DNA from 3 places in the Pelomonas parva genome. Region 1 is predicted to be linked to each of the others. Evidence: predicted binding sites of a transcription regulator. Region 1 holds the regulator's gene; each other region holds the start of a gene.
What was found. The regulator HrcA, encoded in region 1, represses chaperone genes, less so after heat shock. The targets are predictions, from matches to a motif close to TTAGCACTCNNNNNNNNNGAGTGCTAA.
Positions count from the first base shown of each region.

Region 2: rpoH (RNA polymerase sigma factor RpoH) is a predicted target of HrcA. The motif match lies at 4,545-4,571, and genes of this name have one in related genera.
Region 3: groES (co-chaperone GroES) is a predicted target of HrcA. The motif match lies at 4,171-4,197, and genes of this name have one in related genera.

Region 1 covers NZ_JBIGHV010000004.1:185,657-193,336, reverse strand. Annotated here, with positions in the region: gene ACG00Y_RS11550 (hypothetical protein) at 1-432, shown strand, start outside; gene rapZ (RNase adapter RapZ) at 586-1,509, opposite strand; gene recN (DNA repair protein RecN) at 1,506-3,203, opposite strand; gene ACG00Y_RS11535 (NAD kinase) at 3,203-4,069, opposite strand; gene hrcA (heat-inducible transcriptional repressor HrcA) at 4,137-5,144, shown strand; gene ACG00Y_RS11525 (PDDEXK nuclease domain-containing protein) at 5,503-6,654, shown strand; gene ACG00Y_RS11520 (ThuA domain-containing protein) at 6,651-7,680, shown strand, end outside.
Region 2 covers NZ_JBIGHV010000002.1:297,694-305,373, forward strand. Annotated here, with positions in the region: gene ACG00Y_RS04905 (phosphoethanolamine transferase) at 1-804, opposite strand, end outside; gene ACG00Y_RS04910 (phosphatase PAP2 family protein) at 801-1,493, opposite strand; gene ACG00Y_RS04915 (response regulator transcription factor) at 1,584-2,243, shown strand; gene ACG00Y_RS04920 (sensor histidine kinase) at 2,249-3,529, shown strand; gene rpoH (RNA polymerase sigma factor RpoH) at 3,578-4,495, opposite strand; gene ACG00Y_RS04930 (chemotaxis protein CheW) at 4,640-5,137, opposite strand; gene ACG00Y_RS04935 (PAS domain S-box protein) at 5,174-7,680, opposite strand, start outside.
Region 3 covers NZ_JBIGHV010000008.1:295,846-303,525, reverse strand. Annotated here, with positions in the region: gene ACG00Y_RS21565 (DUF1631 family protein) at 1-907, opposite strand, end outside; gene ACG00Y_RS21560 (MipA/OmpV family protein) at 1,140-1,967, shown strand; gene groL (chaperonin GroEL) at 2,081-3,730, opposite strand; gene groES (co-chaperone GroES) at 3,785-4,075, opposite strand; gene mraZ (division/cell wall cluster transcriptional repressor MraZ) at 4,493-4,924, shown strand; gene rsmH (16S rRNA (cytosine(1402)-N(4))-methyltransferase RsmH) at 4,936-5,889, shown strand; gene ftsL (cell division protein FtsL) at 5,894-6,157, shown strand; gene ACG00Y_RS21530 (peptidoglycan D,D-transpeptidase FtsI family protein) at 6,154-7,680, shown strand, end outside.

The DNA of each region.
Region 1 (7,680 bases):
GCCAGCGGCCTGCAGGTGTTCACCGTGTCCGGCTACGAGAACCTGTTTCGCATGCTGCTGGCCGGCCGCTTCGACCTGTTCCCGCGTGGCGTGGGCGAGGTGTTCGATGAGTTCGAGGCACGGCACGCGCAGATGCAAAAGCTGGCCGTTGAGCCAAGCCTGCTGCTGGTCTATCCCTACCCGTACTACTTCTACTTCGCGCCCAGCCAGGCGGCGCTGGCGGCGCGGGTCGAGAAGGGCTTGAGGGCGATGCAGGCGGATGGCAGTTTCGATGCACACCTGTGGCGCCATCACGGCGCGTCGGTGGCGCGCGCCAAGTTCGCCAAGCCGCGCGTGGTGCGCCTGAGTAACCCGAACCTGGACCCGGCTGCGGCGAGTGACTTCGAGGCCAACCTGGCCTACTGGATGAAGCTTCCGTTGGCATATCGGTGAGCCCCTCGTCCAGTCTTGCGCCGCTGAACGCGGGCAAGCCTGGACGGTCCCCCAAGGGGACGGCGATGTTTGCGGCATCGAGCCGCAAGCACATCGCCAGCCGGGCCGGCTTGGGAGCGGCCCAGCGCTCGGCCCGAACACCCAGCTTCAGTGTCAGCGCGCGTCGAGTTCGCGATGCCGCTTGAGCACATGGCCGTGATGGCCGAACTGCCGCGCCAGCATCTCGACCAGATAGACCGAGCGATGCTGGCCGCCTGTGCAGCCGATGGCCACGGTCAGGTAGCTGCGCTGGTCCGCCGCGAAGTTGGGCAGCCAGCGCGACAGGAAGCCGGCGATCTGGCCCATCATCATGCCGACCTCGGGCTGGGCCGCGAGATAGGCCGCGACCGGGGCGTCGCGCCCCGTGAGCGGCCGCAGCTCGCGGTCGTAGTAGGGGTTGGGCAGCACGCGCACGTCGAAGACGAAATCCGCGTCGCTGGGCACGCCGTGCTTGAAGGCAAAGCTCTCGAACACCAGCGTCAGCTTGTTGCTGGCATTGGGGCCGACGAGGTCGCCGAGCCAGGCGCGCAGCTGCGCCGGGCGCAGCTGGCTGGTGTCGATGACGGTGGACTCCGCCTTCAGGCCGACCAGCAGTTCCCGCTCCAGCTGTATGGCATCGAGCAACAGGCGGTGGCTGTCCGAATTGGCCCCGCCCGGCTGCACGGCGCCGGTGGTGCGCCCGTCGCGCAGCGGGTGCGGGCGGCGTGTCTCGGAGAAGCGCCGCATCAGCGCGTCGTCGCTGGCGTCCAGGAAGATGGAGCGCACCGGCACGCCCATGGCGCGCAGTTCCTTCAGCAGAGGCAGCATGAGCGGCAGCGAGCCGGCCGAGCGCACGTCCACGGCAATGGCGACGCGGCGCTCGCCGCGCTGTTCTTCCAGCTTCAGGAAGTCCATCAGCAGCTCGGCGGGCAGGTTGTCGACGCAGAAATAGCCTGCGTCCTCCAGCACGTGCATGGCCACCGACTTGCCGCCGCCGGACATGCCGGTCAGCAACACGACGTCGCCCTGCAGGTCGGTCTCGGGGGTGTTGTCGCTCATGGCCTGGCCTTCCTCGGCTTGGTCGCCTGGGTTGTCACCGTGGAGGCGGCCAGCATCTCCTCGGCGTGGGCGAGGCTGGTGGACGACAGCCGCTCACCACCCAACATGCGCGCGATCTCCGCGACGCGCGCCTCGCCGGCCACCGGCGTGACGCGGCTGGCCGTGGCGCCCTGCTGCAGGCTCTTGGCGACGACGAGATGACGGTCAGCGCAGGCAGCCACCTGCGGCAGGTGGGTGACGGCCAGCACCTGGCGGTCGCGCCCCAGCTGCTTCATGAGCCGGCCCACGGTCTCGGCCACGGCGCCGCCGATGCCGACGTCGATCTCGTCGAAGATCAGCGTGCCCGGCGCATCGCTGCTGGCGGCCTGGCTGGCCGTCACGGAGATGGCCAGCGCGATGCGCGACAGCTCGCCGCCCGAGGCCACCTTGGCCAGTGGCCGCGGCGTGCTGCCGGCATGGCCGGCGACGAGGAATTCAGCGGCCTCCAGGCCGTAGCTCTGCGGCCCGTCGGTCGGCTGCAGCGCGATGTCGAACAGCCCGCCGGCCATGCCGAGCTGCTGCATCGCGGCCGTGACGGCGGCGGCCAGCCGGGGCGCCGCATCCTGCCGCGTGCGGGTGGCGGCGCGGGCCTGGGCGTCGAAGGCCTGGCGGGCGGCGGTGAGAGATGCTTCGAGCAGCGCCGGGTCGCTGGCGGCGTCCAGTGCGGCGAGCTCGGCGCGCCATTGCGCCAGCAGCGCCGGCAGCTCCTGCGGCTGGCGGCGGTAGCGGCGCGCCAGCGACATCCAGGCCGAGACGCGCTCGTCCAGCTCCGCCAGGCGGGCGGGGTCGAGGTCTGCCTTGTGCAGATAGCCGGCCAGCGTGTGGCTGGCATCGGCCAGCTGGGCCTGCACGTCGCGCAGCGCCTGCACGGCGGGCAACAGGCGAGGGTCGTGGTCGAGCACGCGCTCCAGCTGGTCCAGCGCGCCGCCGGCCAGCGACTGGGCGCTGGGCTCGGCGTCGTCCAGCGCATCCAGCGCCGAGCGCGCCGCGTCGATCAGCGACTGGCCATGCGACAGCCGCGCATGCTCGGCGTTCAGCTCGTCCCACTCGCCTTCGGCGGGCGCCAGGCCGTCCAGCTCGCCGATCTGCCAGGCCAGGCGCTCGCGTTCCCGCAGTGCGTCTGCCTGCCGACCCTGGGCCGCCTGCAGCGCCTCCAGCGCCTGCTTCCAGGTGGCGTAGGCGCGGGCCAGCGGCGCGGTGTCCAGGCCGGCGAAGCCGTCCAGCAGCTCGCGCACGGCGGCTGGGCGGGTCAGGCCCTGCCAGGCATGCTGGCCGTGGATGTCGAGCAGGTGGTCGGCCAGCTCGCGCAGCTGCGTGGCGGTGGCCGCGCCGCCGTTGATCCACGCGCGGCTCTTGCCGGCGGCGTCGATGACGCGCCTCAGCAGCAGCGCGTCGTCGGCGGCGTCGAAGCCCGCCTCGTCCAACCAGGCGCGCAGATGCGCGGGCGTATCGAACTCGGCGGTGATCTCGGCCTTGGCCGCGCCCTCGCGCACGACGCCGGCGTCGGCCCGGCCGCCTAGGGCCAACTGCAACGCGTCGATGAGGATGGACTTACCCGCGCCGGTCTCGCCGGTCAGCACGGCGAAGCCGGGCTCGAAGTCGAGTTCGAGCGTGGGCACGATGACGAAGTCTTTGAGGGACAGATGGCGAAGCATCAGAGATACCAACGAAGTTTGCGACGCAGCGTCGCGTAGTAGCTCCAGCCCTCGGGATGCAGGAAGCGGACTTGATGCTGGCTGCGCCGCACGGTGATGCGGTCGCCGTGCAGCAGGCTGGCCAGGCTCTGCATGTCGAAGTTCACCGACGCGTCGCGGCCGGCGACGATCTCCAGGCTGACCTCGCCCAGGTCCGGCAGCACGATGGGCCGGTTGGACAGCGTGTGCGGCGCGATCGGCACCAGCAGCCAGCCGGCGATGCTGGGGTGCATGAGCGGCCCGCCGGCCGACAGCGCATAGGCCGTGGAGCCGGTGGGCGAGGCGACGATGAGGCCATCGGCGCGCATGTTGGCGACGAACTGCTCGCCCACCGAGACCTTCAACTCCACCATGCCCGCCGTGCCGCCGCGGCTGACGACCACGTCATTGAGTGCCAGGCCCGAGAAGATGGACTCGCCGTCACGCAGCACGGCGCCTTCCAGCATCGCGCGCGATTCCACCTCGTAGTCGCCGGCCAGCACGGGCGCCAGCGACTCGCGCCAGCGTTCGATGGGGATGTCGGTGATGAAGCCCAGGCGCCCCTGGTTGATGCCCAGCAGCGGCACGCCGTAACGCGCCATCTCACGGGCAAAGCCCAACATCGTGCCGTCGCCGCCGACGACGACGGCCAGGTCGCAGGCCTTGCCGAGTTCGTCGTGGGAGAGGGCGTCATAGCCCGTCATGCCGGTGTTGAGCGCGGTCTCCGCTTCCAGCGAAACGTCGATGCCGTGGATGCACAAAAATTGGGCAATTTCCTCCAGCACCGGCCTGATGCCCGGCGCTTGATGCTTGCCCACGATGGCGACATGTCTGAAGCGCTCGGCCATGCGGCAAATTACACCACAGGGGTATCGCCTCTCCATGAAGGAAAGGGCGTGTCCATAGAATGCAGAGATGCTCGACGAGCGCTCCAAATCCCTGCTGAAAACCCTGGTCGAACGCTATATCGCGGACGGTCAGCCCGTGGGTTCGCGCACGCTGTCCAAGGCTTCCGGCCTGGAGCTGAGCCCGGCCACCATCCGCAACGTGATGGCCGACCTGGAGGAGCTGGGCCTCATCGCCAGCCCGCACACCAGCGCCGGCCGGGTGCCGACGCCGCGCGGCTACCGCCTGTTCGTCGACACGATGCTGACGGCCCAGCCCGGCCTCATCGGCGTGGAGACGACGCGGCTGCAGCCCGACCAGCCGCAGCGCGTCATCGCCAGCGCGGCGCAGATGCTGTCCAACCTGTCGAGCTTTGTCGGCGTCGTCACGTCGCCCAAGAAGCCCAGCGTCTTCCACCACATCGAGTTCCTGCGCCTGGGCGAGCGGCGCGTGCTGGTCATCCTCGTCTCGCCCGACGGTGACGTGCAGAACCGGGTCATCTTCACCGCGCAAGACCTGACCCAGGGCGAACTCGCCGAGGCCAGCAACCGCCTGAACAACGGCTATGCCGGGTTGACGCTGGAGGGTGTGCGTGAACGCCTGCGCAGCGAAGTCGACGAACTGCGTGGCGAGATTGCCCAGCTGATGAGTGCGGCCGTCAAGGTGGGCACCGAGGCCATGGAGCAGCCGGACGAGCAAGTCGTCGTCTCCGGCGAGCGCAACCTGCTGACCGTGCAGGACTTCAGCCATGACATGGGGAGCCTGCGCCGCCTGTTCGACCTGTTCGAGCAGAAGACCCAGCTGATGCGCCTGCTCGACACCTCCAGCCGCGCCGAGGGCGTGCGCATCTACATCGGCGGCGAGAGCCAGGTCGTGCCCTACGAGGAGTTGTCCATCGTGTCTGCGCCCTACGAGGTGGACGGCCAGGTTGTGGGCACGCTGGGCGTCATCGGCCCCACGCGCATGGCCTACGACCGCATGATCCAGATCGTCGACATCACATCGCGGATGGTGGGGCAGGCGCTCAGCCAGCGGTGACTAGAATCCGGCCCTTCTTCCAGACTGGAAGTTGTTGTTCAGTGGGCCGTTAGCTCAGTTGGTTAGAGCAGAGGACTCATAGCGAAAGTTGTGCACCGGGCCGCGAAAGCGCCCGAGTGAATGGCGTCAAATTCGGCGAACCCTGACGGCCGTAAGGCACAAGGCAACGCCGAGCCAAGCTCCGCGAGGAGAAGGTGTAGAGACTAGACGGCGCCCGCCTACCGGCCTCACGGCCCATGGCGAAGGCATAGTCCAGGGAGTCCAGAAATGGGCACAAACCGGAATCCTTTGGTCGCAGGTTCAAGTCCTGCACGGCCTACCACTTGACAACAGCCTGGAAGCGCGCCGAGGTGCAGCCATGAGCGAACTCATTCCCGGCGGCGCCGATGCCGGGCCGGGCTACACCGGCATCCACGGCGACATCGTCGTGCTGCTGGAGGCGGCCCGCCATGCTGCGGCGCGCAGCGTCAATGCGCTGATGACGGCCAGTTACTGGGAGATCGGGCGGCGCATCGTCGAGTTCGAGCAGGGCGGGCGGGGGCGAGCCACTTACGGCGAAGACCTGATCAAGCGCCTGGGCGCCGACCTGACCCGGCAGTTCGGGCGCGGCTTTGGTTGGCGCAACCTGGCTCAGATGCGCAGCTTCTATTTGGCATGGCCTGCCGACCAGATTTTGCAGACGGTGTCTGCAAAATCTTCTGGCCGGCAGATTCTCCAGACGATGTCTGGAGAATCACCTGACCTGCCTGCACTGTCCCAGGCCTTCCCGCTGCCATGGTCGGCCTATGTACGCCTGCTCTCGGTCAAATCCGACGCAGCGCTCGCCTTCTATGAAACCGAAGCCTTGCGCTGTGGCTGGAGCGTGCGACAGCTTGACCGCCAGGTCAGCAGCCAGTTCTACGAGCGCCTTGCCTTGTCGCGCAACAAGGCCGCCATGCTGCAAAAGGCCGAAGCAGCCGAGATCAGCGATGCCGTCACGCCCGAACAAGCGCTGAAGGACCCCTTCGTCCTGGAGTTCCTCAACCTCAAGGACGAGTACTCCGAGTCTGACCTGGAAGCTGCGTTGATCCAGCACTTGGCCGACTTCCTGCTGGAACTGGGCGACGACTTCGCCTACGTGGGCCGGCAGCGCCGCCTGCGCATCGACGACAACTGGTTTCGCGTCGATCTGCTGTTCTTCCACCGCCGGCTCAAGTGCCTCGTGGTCATCGACCTGAAGGTGGGCAGGTTCAGCTATGCCGACGCCGGCCAGATGCACCTTTACCTGAACTACGCCCGCGAGCATTGGATGAAGCCCGGCGAGAACCCGCCGGTTGGCCTGATCCTGTGCGCCGAGAAGGGCGCGGCCGAGGCGCGTTACGCGCTGGAAGGCCTGCCCAACACGGTGCTGGCGGCGGAGTATCAAACCGTGCTGCCCGATGAGAAGCTGCTGGCGGACGAGTTGGACAGGACGAGGCGGGAGCTGGATGCGCGGCGTGTCGGCGGGGGTGATGTGGAGGCTGGGCAATGATCAAGGCAATCGCGAGATCCTGGCGTGGCAGCGTTGCCGCACTTCTGCTGAGCTGTGCCGCCGCCACGTCACATGCCGGCGCCGTCACCGACTGCCCGCTGCGCACCGCGCCCTACTCGGTCGACAGCCCGCTCATTGACGTGCTGCTGTCCCCGCAGGCGACCGCGGCGCTGCACAAGACCTGGCCCCAGGCGCGGTCCTTGCCGGCGATGTTCACCCGCACGGCCATGCCCAGCTTCGCGACGATCATCACGCTGCGCTCGCTGGCGGGCAGGCCCGGCTTTCCGGCACTGGACGCGCTCGATGCCGAACTGCGCGACGTCCCCGTGTCGGACGCCGACCAGGCCGCGCGCTGTGCCCGCTACGACAACGACGTGCCGCAGGCCGCCGTTGAGGCGGGGTCGCCGAAGCTGCTGGTGTTCGAGAAGGTCAACGGCTTCCTGCATGGCCCCGCCATCCAGGCGGCGCGCGACGCGTTGAAGGCCATCGCCGCCAGGCGCGGCTGGTCGCTGACGTTCACGGACAAGGGCGGGGCGATGACGCCGGCCTTCCTGCGCCAGTTCGACGCCGTGATCTGGAACAACGTCAGCGGCGATGTGCTGACCCTGTCGCAGCGAGCGGCCTTGCGCGCCCATGTGGAGGAGGGCGGCGGCTTTGTCGGCTTCCATGGCTCGGGTGGCGACCCGGAGGTGTTCTGGGACTGGTATGTCGACACGCTGATCGGCGCGCGGTTCAAGGGGCATCCGATGAACCCGCAGTTCCAGCAGGCGCAGGTCGTCGTGGAAGACACGGCCAGCCCCATCACCGCCGGTCTCGGGAGCGGCTGGGCGATGAGCGACGAGTGGTACTCCTTCAAGAACAACCCGCGCACCGGCGGCGCGCATGTCCTGGCGACGCTCGACGAGAAGAGCTATGCGCCGGGCGACCTGGCCATGGGCGACCACCCGATCGCCTGGACGCGCTGCATCGGTCGCGGGCGGTCGTTCTATTCGGCGATCGGCCACCGGCCCGAGGCCTACGCCGACG
Region 2 (7,680 bases), on a different contig from region 1:
ACTGACCACGGGCAAAGCCGCCAGCTCTGGGTTGGTCGGCTGTGCATAGCCGTTCAGGCTGAAGTTCATCGCGCGCGCCGTCTCGCCCACCACCAGCAGCAGCAGTGGTGGCTTCGCACCCTGGGCACGCGGCAGCAGATGGGCGTCTGCCCCCACGACGGCCGGCGGGCCACTCGGTGCTGCCTGGCCGCGCAGGGCGGCGGCGCTGAGGGCGTAGACGCCGTTCAGTGGCGTGATCATGTAGCGCAGCGTCTTGTGGTTGCGCATGGTCGAGGACAGGTCGGCAAACATGCTCAGCGCCAGCAGCAGCATCGCGGCGATCGCCAGCACGAAGGACAGCACATTGAAGCCTGCGCGCCTGGCCGGGCGCTGCGCGGGTGCGGCGGGCTGGCGCAGCAGCCACCAGGCGGGCAGGGCGCCCAGCAGCGCAATGCTGGCGAGCAGCCGCCAGCTCAGCAGGTCGCGGCTCTCGTGCACGTCGGTCTGCACGAGGTTCACGACCATGGTCGGGTCGAAGACGATGCCGTAGCTGCCGATGAAGTGCGCCAGCGCGCCTGCGCTCAGCAGCAGCACCACGAGCAGCGGCCGGATGACGCGCGGCCAGGCGAGCAGGCTCAGCAGCGCGGCAGTCGCTACCGTCACCATGCCGGCGAATGCCGCCGTGAACACGAGGCCGCGAACGCCGTGGATCTCGGGTACGGACTGCAGCCGTGTCCACAGCGGCCAGTTGGCCAGCAGCGCCATCCACAGCGCGGCGAGCCAGACCTGGGCCAGGGGATGTGATGCGGTGAGTCGCGACTTCATCGCTGCAGCCACCGCGCGCTGCCGGTGCACAGGGCCCAGCAGACCCATGCCGCCCAGAGGGTGTGGCTGGCGTAGTGCGCGCCGCGCGCCAGTTGGCCCAGGCCGAACAGCGTGCCGACGATGACGACGCCGGCCAGCCATGCCCGCGCTGCGCGTGGGTAGGCGCGCCTGAGCGCGAAGAAGCCGCTGACGAAGGCGAATGCGGCGCCTGCGTGCCCGGACGGGAAGCAGTGGCCACCCCCGCCATCGGCGACGCCCAAGCGCCAGTGGGACACGTAGTGCGCCGCGCCGCCGAACTCGGCCAGGTCCCAGGGGCAGCTGGTCGCGCTGGCGCGCTTGAGCGTGGAGATCAGCGCAACGCAGGCCAGCGTCACGGCCAGCCACCAGATGCGCTCGCGACGTGACTGCGACGTGAACAGCGGTTTGAACACGTTGACCAGCAGCAGCGCAGCGACCATCCACGCCAGGGCTCTGCCGCCCTGGTGCAGGGCGCCGCTGGTCAGCCAATGCTCGCGCCATCCAAAGCCCCCTGTGTCTCCGAAGAGCCGTGCAAGGCGCAGATCAAGCGTCGTTGCGTCCCACAACAGCAGCAGGGCGAAGGCAATGGCGGTGGACCAGAGGGCGTTGTCCCGCTGCCGCGCTGGCGCTAGGCCGACGGCGCCCGGCATGGGCCGTGAATAAGCTTGCATGGCGGGCATTGAGCCGGGGTGACCTGAAGACAGGCTGAAGCCCCGTCCGCGCGTGCTAGCGTCCTTGCAGACAAAAACTGCGGACCCCGGATGCGCCTGCTGCTGCTTGAAGACGACGACGTGCTGGGAGAAGGCCTGCGCGACTTCCTCGTGTCCGACGGGCATGTCGTGGACTGGTTGCGCCGCCTGTCCGAGGCCAGGGCGCTGGAGAACGACCCCTACGACGTGCTGCTGGTGGACTGGCAGCTGCCCGACGGCTCGGGCCTCGACTGGGTGCGCGCGTTGCGGCGCCGTGGCAATGCGACCCCCGTGGTGGTGCTGACTGCGCGCGACCTGCTCAGTGACCGCATCGAGGGGCTGGACAGCGGCGCGGACGACTACCTGGTCAAGCCCTTCGAGCCCGAGGAGCTTGCGGCGCGGCTGCGCGCGATCTCGCGCCGCCGTGCCGGGGCGAGCGGCTCGATGCTGGCCCTGGGTGCCGTGCAGATCGACCTGGCGGCCAGGAGCGCCAGCGTCGACGCGCGCCGGGTGGACCTGACGGCGCGCGAGTGGGCGCTGCTGGAGGCGCTGGTCCAGCGCCGGGGCCGCGTTGTCGACAAGCGGGCGCTGGAACTCATCGTGCTCGGCAATGACGCAGAGGTGTCCAGCAATGCGCTGGAAGTGCACGTCTCCAGCCTGCGGCGCAAGCTGGGCCGAGGCCTCATCGAGACCCAGCGCGGTCTGGGCTATCGACTGGGGGACGAGCCGTGACGGCGATGACAGGCAGCCTGCCCTCCATCCGCGGCCGTCTGTCGCGGCTGGTGGCCGTGCTGGCCTTGCTGTGGGCGGTGCTGGCCACGGCCCTGGTCTGGTGGGCCGTGCGCAGCGAGGTGCTCGAACTGCTGGACGAAACCCTGCAGGACTCGGCCGACGTGCTGGCGGAGGTGCTGGCCGCCGGGCCCTTGCCCGCCAGCGGCGCCACGCGCGTCGTCGCGGCGTCCGGGTCGACGAGCCACTTCGCCTGGCAGCTCGTCGACAGCCGGGGCCATGTGCTCGCCCGTTCGAAGCTCGCACCCGAGCAGGCGTTTCATGGCCAGGTGCGACACGGCATCGCATCGACCGGGGAAGGCTGGCACAGCTACGGCCGCCCTCTGGGCGAGGCCACGCTCTACGTCGCCCAGACGATGGCCGAGCGCCGCGAAACCATGGCGGCGGTGGGCATGGCCAGCGCCGGCGCCGCCCTGTTCGTCGGGCTGCTGTGCCTGTGGGTGCTGCGCGCGCGGCTGGGCCGGGAGCTGCTGCCGCTGCAGGCGTTCTCGTCCGCCGTGCGCCAGCACGACCCGATGCAGCCCGGCAGCGAGCTGCCTCCGGTCACGCGCGCCGAACTGGCGCCCATGCACGACGCGATCAGCGACCTGGGCCGACGGCTGTCGCGCCGCCTGGCCAATGAGCGCGCCTTCACGGCTCACGCGGCGCACGCACTGCGCACGCCGCTGGCCGGCATGGATGCGCAGCTCGCCGTCGCGTTGCGCGAAGCACCCCCGGCCCTGCAGCCGCGCCTGCTGCGCACTCGACAGGCTGCAGGCCGGCTGGCGCGCGTCGTCACGGCGCTACTGACGCTCTTCCGCAGTGGCGTCGACCTGCAGCGCGAGCCGGTAGACGTCGGCGCCATGCTGGCGCGGTTGCCGATGGAGGGGCTGGTCATCGAGGCACCGGCCGGCACGGCGGTGGCCGCTGACGCCGACCTGCTGGCGGCAGCGCTCATCAACCTGGTCGACAACGCGCTGCGCCATGGCGCCCGGACGCTGAGGGTGGAAGTCGTCGGAAATGTCGTCCGTCTGCTGGACGACGGCAGCGGCGCGCCGCCGCAGCGCATTGCGGAACTTCAGCAGGCACTTGGCAGCCAGCAGTACGAAGGGCCGGCCGGCCTGGGCTTGGGCCTGATGCTGGCCGACATCGTCGCGCGGGCTCATGGCGGCGGCGTCCGCCTGCTGCCGGCGCCCGTCGGGTTTGGCGTCGAGCTGGATCTGGGCGGGCTTCCTCCCACCACGTCCTGAAACGACAAAGGCCCCGAAGGGCCTTTGCTCTGGCTGCCGGAGGAGCGCTCAGGCGGTTTCCGTCAGCGCCTTCTTCATCTTCTTCATCGCCGCCACCTCGATCTGGCGGATGCGCTCGGCCGACACGCCGTACTCGGCCGCCAGCTCGTGCAGCGTCATGCCGCCGGACGCGTCGTCGTTCACCTTCAGCCAGCGCTCTTCGACGATGCGCCGGCTGCGGGCGTCCAGCACGTCCAGCGCACGCTGGATGCCGTCGCCGGCCAAGTCGTCGCGCGAGCGGGCCTCGATGACGCGGGTGGGCTCCTGGCTGTCGTCGGCCAGGTAGGCGATGGGCGCAAAGCTCTCGCCCTCGTCGTCGGTGAGCGGCTCCAGCGCCACGTCGCCGCCGGACATGCGCGTCTCCATCTCCAGCACTTCCTCGCGCTTGACGTTCAGCGTGCTGGCCACGTGGGCCACCTCGGCATCGGTCAGCGTGTTGCGGTGCGTGGCCGCATCGGGATTGCCGGCCTTCAACTGGTGCTTCATCGAGCGCAGGTTGAAGAACAGCTTGCGCTGGGCCTTGGTCGTCGCGACCTTGACCATGCGCCAGTTCTTCAGGATGTACTCGTGGATCTCGGCTTTGATCCAGTGCATGGCGTAGCTGACCAGGCGCACGCCCTGGTCCGGGTCGAAGCGCTTGACGGCCTTCATCAGGCCGACGTTGCCTTCCTGGATCAGGTCGCCCTGCGGCAGACCGTAGCCCACGTACTGGCGCGAGATGGACACCACCAGGCGCAGGTGCGACAACACCATGCGGCCGGCGGCCTCCACGTCGCCCTTGTCACGCAGGCTGCGCGCGGCGGAGATTTCTTCCTCGGCCGTCAGCAGCGGCAGACGGTTGACGGCGGAGATGTAGGCGTCCAGGTTGCCCAGCGAGGGCACCAGGGCCCAGGGGCTGCGAACGGCAATGGCGGCTGAAGCGGACATCGTCTTGATCCTTGCTGAACTGCTGCTTGAATGCAGCGTTGAAGCAATATTAGCACTCCGGCTGGAGGAGTGCTAAGGATGGCGAGGCTCAGTCTGGAACGCAGTATTCACCTGCGTGGAACAGTGGGCATCCACTAACTTGAATCAGTCCACCAGGCCGAGGTCGGGGCTCTGGATCATGGCCTCGATGTCCAGCAGGATCAGCATGCGCTCGCCCAGCTTGCCCAGGCCGGTGATGAAGCGGGCATCCAGCGCCGCAGCCACTTCGGGGGGCGGCTTGATCTCGTCGGCGCTGAGTTCCAGCACGTCGGACACCGAGTCGACGACGATGCCGACGATGCGCCCGGCCACGTTCAGCACGATGACGACGGTGAAGGCGTTGTACTCGCCGGCCTGACCCAGGCGCAGGCGCAGGTCCAGGATGGGGACGATGACGCCGCGCAGGTTGACAACACCCTTGACGAAGGTCGGTGCGTTGGCGACGCGGGTGGGCGCCTCATAGGAGCGGATTTCCTGCACGCGCAGGATGTCCAGGCCGTATTCCTCCTCGGCGATGCGGAAGGTCAGGAACTGTTTGCCGGCGGCGCGGGCCGTTGATTGGGCTGCCTGGGCGCCGGTGGTGGGAACGAGGTCGGTGCTCATCGGTGCTGCGCAGAGGGGTGGGTGGTGCTCAAGCGCTCATTTTGCCCCGTCGGGAGCGGGCGTCAGTGCCAACAATTCGTCGACCAGCGCCAGCAGCTCGCGCACGTCCAGCGGCTTGGTCAGGTAGTGGTTGGCGCCGGCGGCCTGGGCCAGCGCGATCTGCTCGGGCTGGGCGTTGGCCGACACGACGATGACCGGCGGCGGCTGGCCGCCCATCGCGCGCAGGCCGGTCAGCACGCCCAGGCCGTCGCCGTCGGGCAGTTGCCAGTCCAGCAGTACCAGCGCCGGTGGCCGCTCTTGCAAGGCCTTGAGGCCTTCCGCCACCGTCGTCGCCACCTCCAGCTCCAGCCCCGGCCGCTGCTCCAGGATGCCGCGCATGACCTCGGCATTCAGCGGGTTGTCTTCGACGTAGAGCAGGCGGTGATGCGGGCCTGGCTGGGCGGCGGCCGGTTCGCCGCCGCCGTCCGTGACGGCCACCGCAGGGGTGGTGCGCGCCGCTGGCAGGCGCAGCACGAAGCAGGCGCCGGGGCCCTGCACGCCTTCGGCACGCAGGCTGCCGCCCATCATCTCGGCCAGGCGCTGGCTGATGACGAGGCCGATGCCGGTCCCCGGCAGGCCGCTGCGCTCGCGGCCGAGGCGGTTGAACGGCTGGAAGAGCGCGGCGCGCTGCTCGTCGGTCAGCCCCAGGCCGGTGTCGCGCACGGTGACCTCGATCCAGCCGGGCGCGGGTGCGCCGGCCTCGATGGCGATGCGGCCGCCGGCGCGGTTGTACTTGACGGCGTTGCTGAGCAGGTTGGTGAGGATCTGCGTGACGCGCGTCGGGTCGCCGGTCAGGCGCAGTGCGGTCGGGTCCAGGCGCTGGCTGATGGCCAGGCCGCGCTCGGCCGCGTTGTGCTGCACCAGCGCCAGCGCTCGGGCCAGCAGCGGCGGCAGGTCCAGCGCGGCGAGGTCAAGGCGCAGCGAGCCGGCCTCGATGCGCGACAGGTCCAGCGTGTCGTTGATCATCTCCAGCAGATGCCAGCCGGCCTGCGCGATCTGCTCGGCGCGGGCACGCTGGCCGGGGGCGAGCGGCTCGCTGGCGTCCATCTGCATGAGCTGGGTGAAGCCGAGGATGGCGTTCATCGGCGTGCGCAGCTCATGGCTCATGCGCGACAGGAACTCGTTCTTGGCCTGGTTGGCGCCCTCGGCGGCCTCGCGGGCGCGGTCCAGTTCCTCCATGCGCAACTGGTCCGTGATGTCCTCGACGACGCCGACGAAGCGGTGCGGCCGGCCGTCGCTGCCGCGCAGCAGGCTGACGAGCACGCGCGCATGCACGACGACGCCGTCCGGTCGCACATAGCGCTTCAGGCGCCGGTAGAACGGGATCTCGCCGCGCATCAGCCGGCGGCCCTGGTGGATGTCCTCGCTGCGGTCCTCCATGTGGGTGATGTCGATGGAGCGCAGCCCGAGCAGCGCGTCGGCGGTGTAGCCCACCAGGCTGCAGAAACGCGCATTGACCTCCTGGAAGCTGCCGTTCAGGTCGGTGAAGGCAATGCCGATCGGTGCCGTCTCGAAGATGCTGCGAAAGCGCTGCTCGGTCTGGCGCAAGGCCTGTTCGCCCTCGGCACGGCTGGCGATCTCGCGCTCCAGCGCCCGGGTGCGTTCGCCGACGAGGGCCTCGACATGCTGGGTGCGGCCCGACATCAGCAGCAGCAGCGCGCCCACCATCGCCGTGGCCAGCAGGCCCACGAGGGCGAAGGCCCAGCTGCGGCCCGGCGCCTGCGCCATGCCCGGCAGGTCGTACATACGCACCTCCCACTGCCGGCCGCCGAAGGTCAGCGGCATTTTCACCAGCGGCAGGGTGGCGTCTTCGCCGCGTTGCACGGCCTCGCAGCCGACCCGCCCGGCCAGGCGCACGAAGGCCGCGCCCGGCTCCAGATCCACCAGGCAGGCACCCAGGTGCTCGGGCCATTGCGCGGCCAGGCGCGATAGCAGCAGGTCGGGGCGCAGCGTCGCGAAGACGGCGCCGTCCGGCCCGCCATCGGCCGCGCCGCCCTGGCTGCGGTACAGCGGCTGGTAGACGACGACGCCGACGGCGCCTTCCTTGTCCTGAGACAGCTGGATGCCCGCCGACGCCGCCGCCCGGCGCAGCGAAGTGGCCTTCTCCAGCGCCGCCCGCGCGCCCGGGATGCTGCGCACGTTGACGCCCAGCGCCGCAGCATTGCGCGACAGCGGCTCGACGAAGCGGATGACCATCATGTCCTCGTCGGGCGGCGTGGTGATGTCGCCCGCGCGGCTGCGGTCGCGGGCGCGGAAGCCGCCGGGCAAGTCGTCGGCAGCGGCCTGCGCGTTCAAGCGCTCAATGTCGGCACGCGCCGTGCGCTGTATCAGCCCCAGGGCCAGCAACGGGCTGTCCTCGCCCAGGAAGCCGCGCGTCGCGAGCGCGAACTCCTCGCGCGTCGGGTGCGGCTTGACCTTGGCCAGGCTGTGCACGCCTTCCAGGATCAACAACGGCTCACGCAGCCGCCCGGCCAGGGACTGGCCGGCACCGGTGGCCTCGCGCG
Region 3 (7,680 bases), on a different contig from region 1:
GCACGACGGCGATCTGCAGGCGGGCCAGCAAGGCCTTCAGCGGCGGCAGCAGGCGGGGGTCGGCCAGGATCTGGTCGTAGAGCCGGCTCAACATGTCCGGCCCGGTCGAGCGGACGAAGGGCGCGGGGGCGAGCGGGTCGCGCTGCGTCAGGCCGCCCAGCGCGCTGAGGCTCTGCGGTCGTGAGTTGACGGCATCGACGCGGCGTGAGAGCCCGTCCAGCGTGCCCGGCGGGGCCTGCCGCACGCCGATGCCGCGCGCGGCGGCCAGGCGCTGGTGGGCCAGCGGGTCGGTCTGGGCATGTCCGTGCGAGGCCACCATGTCGCCGATGTCTGCGGCATGCAACGCGGCGCAGGCCTGCACGTACTGGCGCTGCAAGGCCCTGGCCAGCGGCGTGGCGGCCGCGCGCATCAGCTCGTACTGGACCTGCGCGCCAAGCGGGCTGGCGGCCAGCGCATGGTGCAGCGCGTGGGCATAGAGGGCGGGGCGCAGCGGGTTGTCGCGCTCGCGCGCCCGGGCAGTACCGCGCAGCGCGGCGTAGAAGTTGCCGATCTGGTGCAGCTCGGCGCGGCTCAGCTCCTCGGCGGTGTGGGCGACGTGGGCAATCGCGACGTCCTGCAGCGCCTGGTGTTCGTCGACGAGGCTCAGGCCCTCCATGCCGCCGAACTGCAGCGGTGCGCGCTGCAGCGGGTCCTCGCCGCGCCGGCCGGCCTGCAGCAGATCGATGAGCTTGCCCTCGAAGTCGGCGGCGAAGTGGGCCCGCACCTTGCGCCAGGCATCTCGCAAAGGGAAATGCTGGGGATGCTTGTCGAGCTCGTCCTGCACGACGTGCAACAGCTCGCGGGCCAGCGGACCGGCTTCGGTCAACGCATGGTCGAGCAGGTGGTGGGGATGCAGGCTGGAGGACATGGACGCGGCGGGACAGGGAGCTGCGATTATCCGGCGCCACCCTGGTGCGTCCTGCCCTGTCGCAGGCGTTTTCAGCCCCCTCAGCCACATGGCAAAAGCGGTGCTTCAAGACCTATTCACGCTTTTTGGGGATGGTGCAGCGGGCTTGCGCGGCCGGCGGCGTGCGCGCAGCGTTGTCAGGGCGGCGCGCAGATGGCGGCATGATGGGCGTGGTCCAGCTTGGCTCATCACCATGAAATCTCTTCTTTTGCTCGCCGGCCTGTTCAGCGCCTCAGCCCAGGCCGACGAGGCCGCACCTCGCCGCCCGGACCTGCCGCTGTGGGAGCTGGGCGTCGGCGCCGCTGCTGTTTCCCAGCAGGCCTATCCCGGGTCCGATCAGCAGGCGCGCCGGGCGCTGGTGCTGCCCTACCTGGTCTACCGCGGCAAGCTGCTGCGCGCCGACGGCAACGGCGCCGGGTTGCGCGCGGTGCGCACGGAGAGCTTCGAGCTGGACGTGTCCTTCGGCGGCTCGCTGAGCTCGGGCTCCGAGACGCTGCGGGCGCGCGAGGGCATGGCGCGGCTGGGCACGCTGCTGGAGGCGGGGCCGGTGGCGCGCTGGTTCCCGAATGGCCGTAGCGCCCGTGACCGCATCACCGTGGAACTGCCGCTGCGCGCCGTCTTCGAGGCCCGCAACCCGGGCCGGCACCGCGGCTTCAGTTTCGAGCCGGAGGTGGGCATCCAGCGGCGCGCCGACTCGGGCCGCTGGGGCTATGGCGCCAGCGTGGGCGCGGTGTTCGGCGACCGGCGGCTGGGCGCGACCTTCTACGAGGTCGCACCGGGTGACGTGCGGCCGGACCGGCCGGCCTTCGAAGGGCGCGCCGGGCTGATCGCCTGGCGGCTGGGCGCCAACGTGGGCATGAACGTCACGCCGGACCTGCGTCTCTACGCCTTTGGGCGCCTGGACAGCGTGGCCGGCGCCGCCAACCGGGCCAGCCCGCTGGTGCGGCAGACGACGGGCGCCAGCTACGGCATCGGCCTGGCCTACACGCTGAAGCGCTCGGCGGCGCGAGCAAGCGACTGAGAACGGCAGACGCAAAGAAAAAGGGCTGCTTGCGCAGCCCCTTCTTGAATGCTTGATCAGTTGGGGACAGAGCTGCCGGACGGGTACGCCCGTCAGGTCTGTCCCGCAATGTCTTACATATCCATACCGCCCATGCCACCCATGCCGCCCATGCCACCAGGCATGCCGCCGCCGGCAGCTTCTTCCTTCGGCGACTCGGCGACCATGGCTTCGGTCGTCAGCATCAGCGACGCGACGGAAGCGGCGTTCTGCAGGGCAGTGCGCGTCACCTTGGTCGGGTCCAGGATGCCCATTTCGATCATGTCGCCATAGGTGTCGTTGGCGGCGTTGAAGCCGTAGTTGCCCGAACCGGCCAGCACGGCGTTGACGACGACGGAGGCTTCGCCACCGGCGTTGTAGACGATCTCGCGCAGCGGCGCTTCGATGGCGCGCAGGACCAGCTTGATGCCGGCGTCTTGATCAGCGTTGTCGCCCTTGATGGCGCCAGCAGCTTGCTTGGCGCGCAGCAGCGCGACGCCACCACCGGCCACGATGCCTTCTTCAACGGCTGCGCGCGTGGCGTGCAGTGCGTCTTCGACGCGGGCCTTCTTTTCCTTCATCTCGACTTCGGTGGCGGCACCGACCTTGATGACGGCAACACCGCCGGCCAGCTTGGCCACGCGTTCTTGCAGCTTCTCGCGGTCGTAGTCGCTGGTGGCTTCCTCGATCTGGATGCGCACTTGCTTGACGCGGGCTTCGATGTCAGCGGCAGCGCCGGCGCCGTCGATGATGGTGGTGTTTTCCTTGCCCACTTCGACGCGCTTGGCCTGGCCCAGGTCGGCCAGCGTGACCTTCTCAAGCGTCAGGCCGACTTCTTCGGCGATGACCTTGCCGCCCGTCAGGATGGCGATGTCTTCCAGCATGGCCTTGCGGCGGTCACCGAAGCCAGGCGCCTTGACGGCGACGACCTTCAGGATGCCGCGGATGGTGTTGACCACCAGCGTCGCCAGCGCTTCGCCTTCGACTTCTTCGGCAATGATCAGCAGCGGGCGGCCGGCCTTGGCCACTTGCTCCAGCGTGGGCAGCAGGTCGCGGATGTTCGAGATCTTCTTGTCGAACAGCAGGACGAAGGGGTTGTCCAGCAGCGCGGCTTGCTTCTCGGGGTTGTTGATGAAGTAGGGCGACAGGTAGCCGCGGTCGAACTGCATGCCTTCGACGACGTCCAGCTCGCTGTCCAGGCTCTTGCCGTCTTCGACGGTGATGACGCCTTCCTTGCCGACCTTGTCCATCGCTTCGGCAATGATGCGGCCCACTTCCACGTCGCTGTTGGCCGAGATCGTGCCGACTTGAGCGATTTCCTTGGAGGTGGTGGTGGCCTTGGAGGCCTTCTTCAGCTCGGCGACCAGGGCGGTGACCGCCTTGTCGATGCCGCGCTTCAGGTCCATCGGGTTCATGCCGGCGGCCACGTACTTCATGCCTTCGCGGACGATGGCTTGCGCCAGCACCGTGGCGGTGGTGGTGCCGTCACCGGCGTTGTCGCTGGTCTTGGAAGCGACTTCCTTGACCATCTGCGCGCCCATGTTCTGGAGCTTGTCCTTCAGCTCGATTTCCTTGGCCACGGACACACCGTCCTTGGTCACGGTGGGGGCGCCGAAGGAGCGCTCGAGCACGACATTGCGGCCCTTGGGGCCAAGGGTCACCTTGACCGCGTTGGCCAGGATGTTCACGCCTTCGACCATGCGGGCACGGGCCTCGCCGCCAAAGATCACGTCTTTTGCTGCCATTTGATTCTCCGAATTCTTAAAGTGGGGTCAGAGTCGATTTATCGACGCGACGGATTAGCGCTGAACGACGGCGAAGAGGTCTTCCTCGCGCATGACCAGCAGTTCCTCGCCGTCGACCTTGACGGTCTGGCCGGAGTACTTGCCGAACAGGACGCGGTCGCCGACGGCGACGTTCAGGGCGATGAAGTCGCCCTTGTCATTGCGCTTGCCCGGGCCGACGGCCAGGACTTCGCCCTGATCGGGCTTCTCGGCGGCGTTGTCGGGGATGACGATGCCGGAGGCGGTCTTGGTTTCTTGTTCCAGGCGGCGAACGATCACGCGATCGTGCAGGGGGCGCAGCTTCATGGGGTCTCCTTCAGAGAGTTTCGAACCGCAGCGGCCGCGGGCTCATCGAGCTGCGGCGCGCCGAGAAAACGGGGCCGATTGCTCGACCCGATTCGTTAGCACTCATATGTGGCGAGTGCTAGCAGCTCAGCATTATAGGGACGCAATGTGGCGATTCAAGAGGCTTGGGCTGATCGGAAAGCGAGCGGCCCAGACACCACCAGAAACACAACAGATTCCACGCAGAAGCTAAAGCGTCACTTCGCAATATCTGAGCAAGTGCTTATTTATGAACGGTTTTTTCTGCGAAGCTGGATATTTAAACAGTCCATGCTAAGTGCTTGATTTCATTGAAAAAAACCGTGCCGAACCTTGACCCTGTTCATCCGAGGGCTTAAAGTGGGGAGAAGTGTCCTTTCGTGGTGAAAAGTGTCGGAAATCGTCTTTCAGGGGGCCTCCAACTTGGCGTTAGACGCCAAGGGGCGCCTGGGCGTGCCTACTCGACACCGTGAGGTGCTGCAGCTGCTCTGCCAGGGGCGGCTGACCGTCACCAAGCATCCGGATGGCTGCCTGATGCTGTTCCCGCGCCCGACATGGGAGACCTTTCGCGACAAGGTCGCTGCGCTGCCGATGTCGGCCGCCGGCTGGAAGCGCGTCTTCCTGGGCAATGCGATGGATGTCGAGATCGACTCGGCGGCGCGCGTGTTGATCTCGCCCGAGCTGCGCAAGAGTGCCGGCCTCAAGAACGACGTGATGCTGATCGGCATGGGCAGCCACTTCGAGCTGTGGGACACCGAAGCCCATGCCGCCCACGAGGCCGAGGTGATGTCGGGGCCGCTGCCGGACGCGCTCAAGGACTTCAGCTTCTGATGGCCGCTGACGTGACAGAACCCGCCGAGTTCCGCCACACGACCGTGCTGCTGGACGAGGCGGTAGACGGCGTGCTGGCGCGGCCGGACGGTGTCTACGTGGATGGCACCTTCGGTCGCGGCGGGCACTCGCGTGCGCTGCTGGCCAGGCTGGCGCCCGAGGGCCGCCTGATCGGCATCGACCGCGACCCCGAGGCCATCGCCGCCGCAGCGGCCATCACAGACCCGCGCTTCTCCATCGTCCACGCCGGCTTTGCCGACATGGTGGAGGAGCTGGCGGACATCGGTGTGCATCAGGTGGATGGTGTGCTGCTGGACCTGGGTGTGTCCAGCCCGCAGATCGACAACCCGGAGCGCGGCTTCAGCTTTCGCTTCGTCGGGCCGCTGGACATGCGCATGGACACGACGCGTGGCCAGAGCGCGGCGGATTTCCTCGCGCGGGCCGACGAGCGCGAGATTGCACGGGTGATCAAGGACTATGGCGAAGAACGGTTTGCTGGCCAGATTGCAAAGGCGGTTGTTGCTCGCCGAGAAGCCGGTACGCCGCTCACGCGCACCGACGAGCTGCGCGAACTCGTGGCTCGCACGGTCAAGACCCGCGAGCCCGGCCAGGACCCGGCCACGCGCACCTTTCAAGCTCTTCGGATTCATGTCAATGGAGAGCTGGAGCAGCTTGATCAAGGACTGAAGTCCGCGCTGCGGCTGCTGGCGCCGGGCGGGCGGTTGAGCATCATCAGCTTCCACTCGCTGGAGGACCGGCGCGTCAAGCAGTTCATCGCCGCCCACAGCAAGGCCGAGTTCGACCGCCGCGCGCCGTTTGCACCGCCGCCGGAACTGGCGCTGGTGGCACTGGGCCGCGTGAAGCCGAGCGAGACCGAGGTGCGGGCCAACCCACGTTCGCGCTCCGCCGTGCTGCGCGTTGCCGAGCGCACGGACGCGCCGCTGGCATCCGCAAAGGGCGGCTGAAGCCGTGGCCAAGCTCAACCTCGTCCTCATCCTCGCGGTGCTGGCCAGCGGCCTGGCGCTGGTGCACAACGCCTACGAGTCGCGCCGCCTGTTCGCCGAGCGCGAGCGCACCAAGGCCGAGGGCCAGCGCCTGGCGGCGGACGCCGAGCGGCTGAAGGCCGAGCGCCATGCGCAGGCGACCAACCTGCGCGTCGAGCAGGTGGCACGTGAGCGCCTGGGCATGCGTTTGATCTCGCCGGCCGTCGTCGCCTCTGGGGTGGCGCCATGAGCCGGCAGAACAAGTCCGGCGCACGCGCCCTCGGCTCGGGCCGTGGCGTCAGTTACTCCACCAGCCCGCTGCTGGCGTCCAAGACGCCGCCGTGGCGCTCGCGCTTTCTCGTTGCCCTCGTCGGCCTGGCCTTTGCCGGTCTGCTGGGTCGCGCCGTGTACGTGCAGGTGCTGCACAGCGAGTTCTTCCAGAAGCAGGGCGAGGCGCGCTACGCGCACACGCTGGAGCTGCCCGCCAGCCGTGGCCGCATCAACGACCGCGCCGGCCAGACGCTGGCCGCCAGCGTGGCCGTGCCGTCGATCTGGGCCATCCCGAAGGAAGTCGATGCCGATGCCGACAAGCGCCGCGCGCTGGCCCAGGCGCTGGGCCTGTCCAACAAGGAGCTGGCCGCCAAGCTCAACCCCGAGGCGCGCTTCGTCTGGCTCAAGCGCCTGGCCGACGACGAGACGGCCGCCAAGGTCAAGGCCATCGGCCTGAAGGGCATCTTCCAGGACCGCGAGTACCGCCGCAAGTACCCGGAAGGCGAGGCGGCAGCGCATGTCGTGGGCTTCACCAACGTGAACGACCGCGGCCAGGAGGGCATCGAGCTGGCCTTCCAGAAGGAGCTGCAGGGCCGCGACGGCTCGCGCTCCGTCGTGCGCGACCGCCTGGGCCGCGTCGTCGAAGATTTCGGCGACATCGTGCCCGCCGCCAACGGCCGTGACATCGACCTGTCCGTCGACTCCAAGGTGCAGTTCTTCGCCTACCAGCGCATCCGCGACGCGGTGGCGGCCAACAAGGCCAAGGCCGGCTCGGTCGTCGTGCTGGACGTGCAGACCGGCGAGGTGCTGGCGCTGGCGAACTTCCCGAGCTACGACCCGGGCAACCGTCAGAACCTGTCCGGCGAGCAACTGCGCAACCGCGCGCTGACCGACGTCTTCGAGCCCGGCTCGACGATGAAGCCCTTCATCGCCGGCCTGGCGCTGGAGACCGGCCGCGTGAAGCCGGAATCGCTGGTCGACACCGGCAACGGCCGCTACCCCTTCCACGGCGCCGTCATCACTGACACCAAGCCGCACGGCCTCATCACCGTGCGCGAGGTCATCCAGATGTCCAGCAACATCGGCACGACCAAGCTGGCCATGCAGATGCCGGCGCGCGAGATGCACGAGCTGTTCACCGGCATCGGCCTGGGCCAGCGGCCGCAGATCAGCTTCCCCGGTGCGGTGGCCGGCAAGCTGCGGCCCTACAAGACCTGGCGCCCCATCGAGCAGGCGACGATGAGCTATGGCTACGGCCTGTCGGCGTCGCTGTTCCAGCTGGCGCGGGCCTACACGGTGTTCGCGCGCGACGGCGAGATCATCCCGGTCAGCATGCTGCGCCAGCCGCATGACCACCCCGTCGCCGGCATCCGCGTGTTCTCGCCCAGCGTGGCGACCGAGGTTCGCCACATGCTGCAGGCCGCCGCCGGCCCCGGTGGCACGGCGCCCGATGCGCAGGTGCCGGGCTACAGCGTCGGCGGCAAGAGCGGCACGGCGCACAAG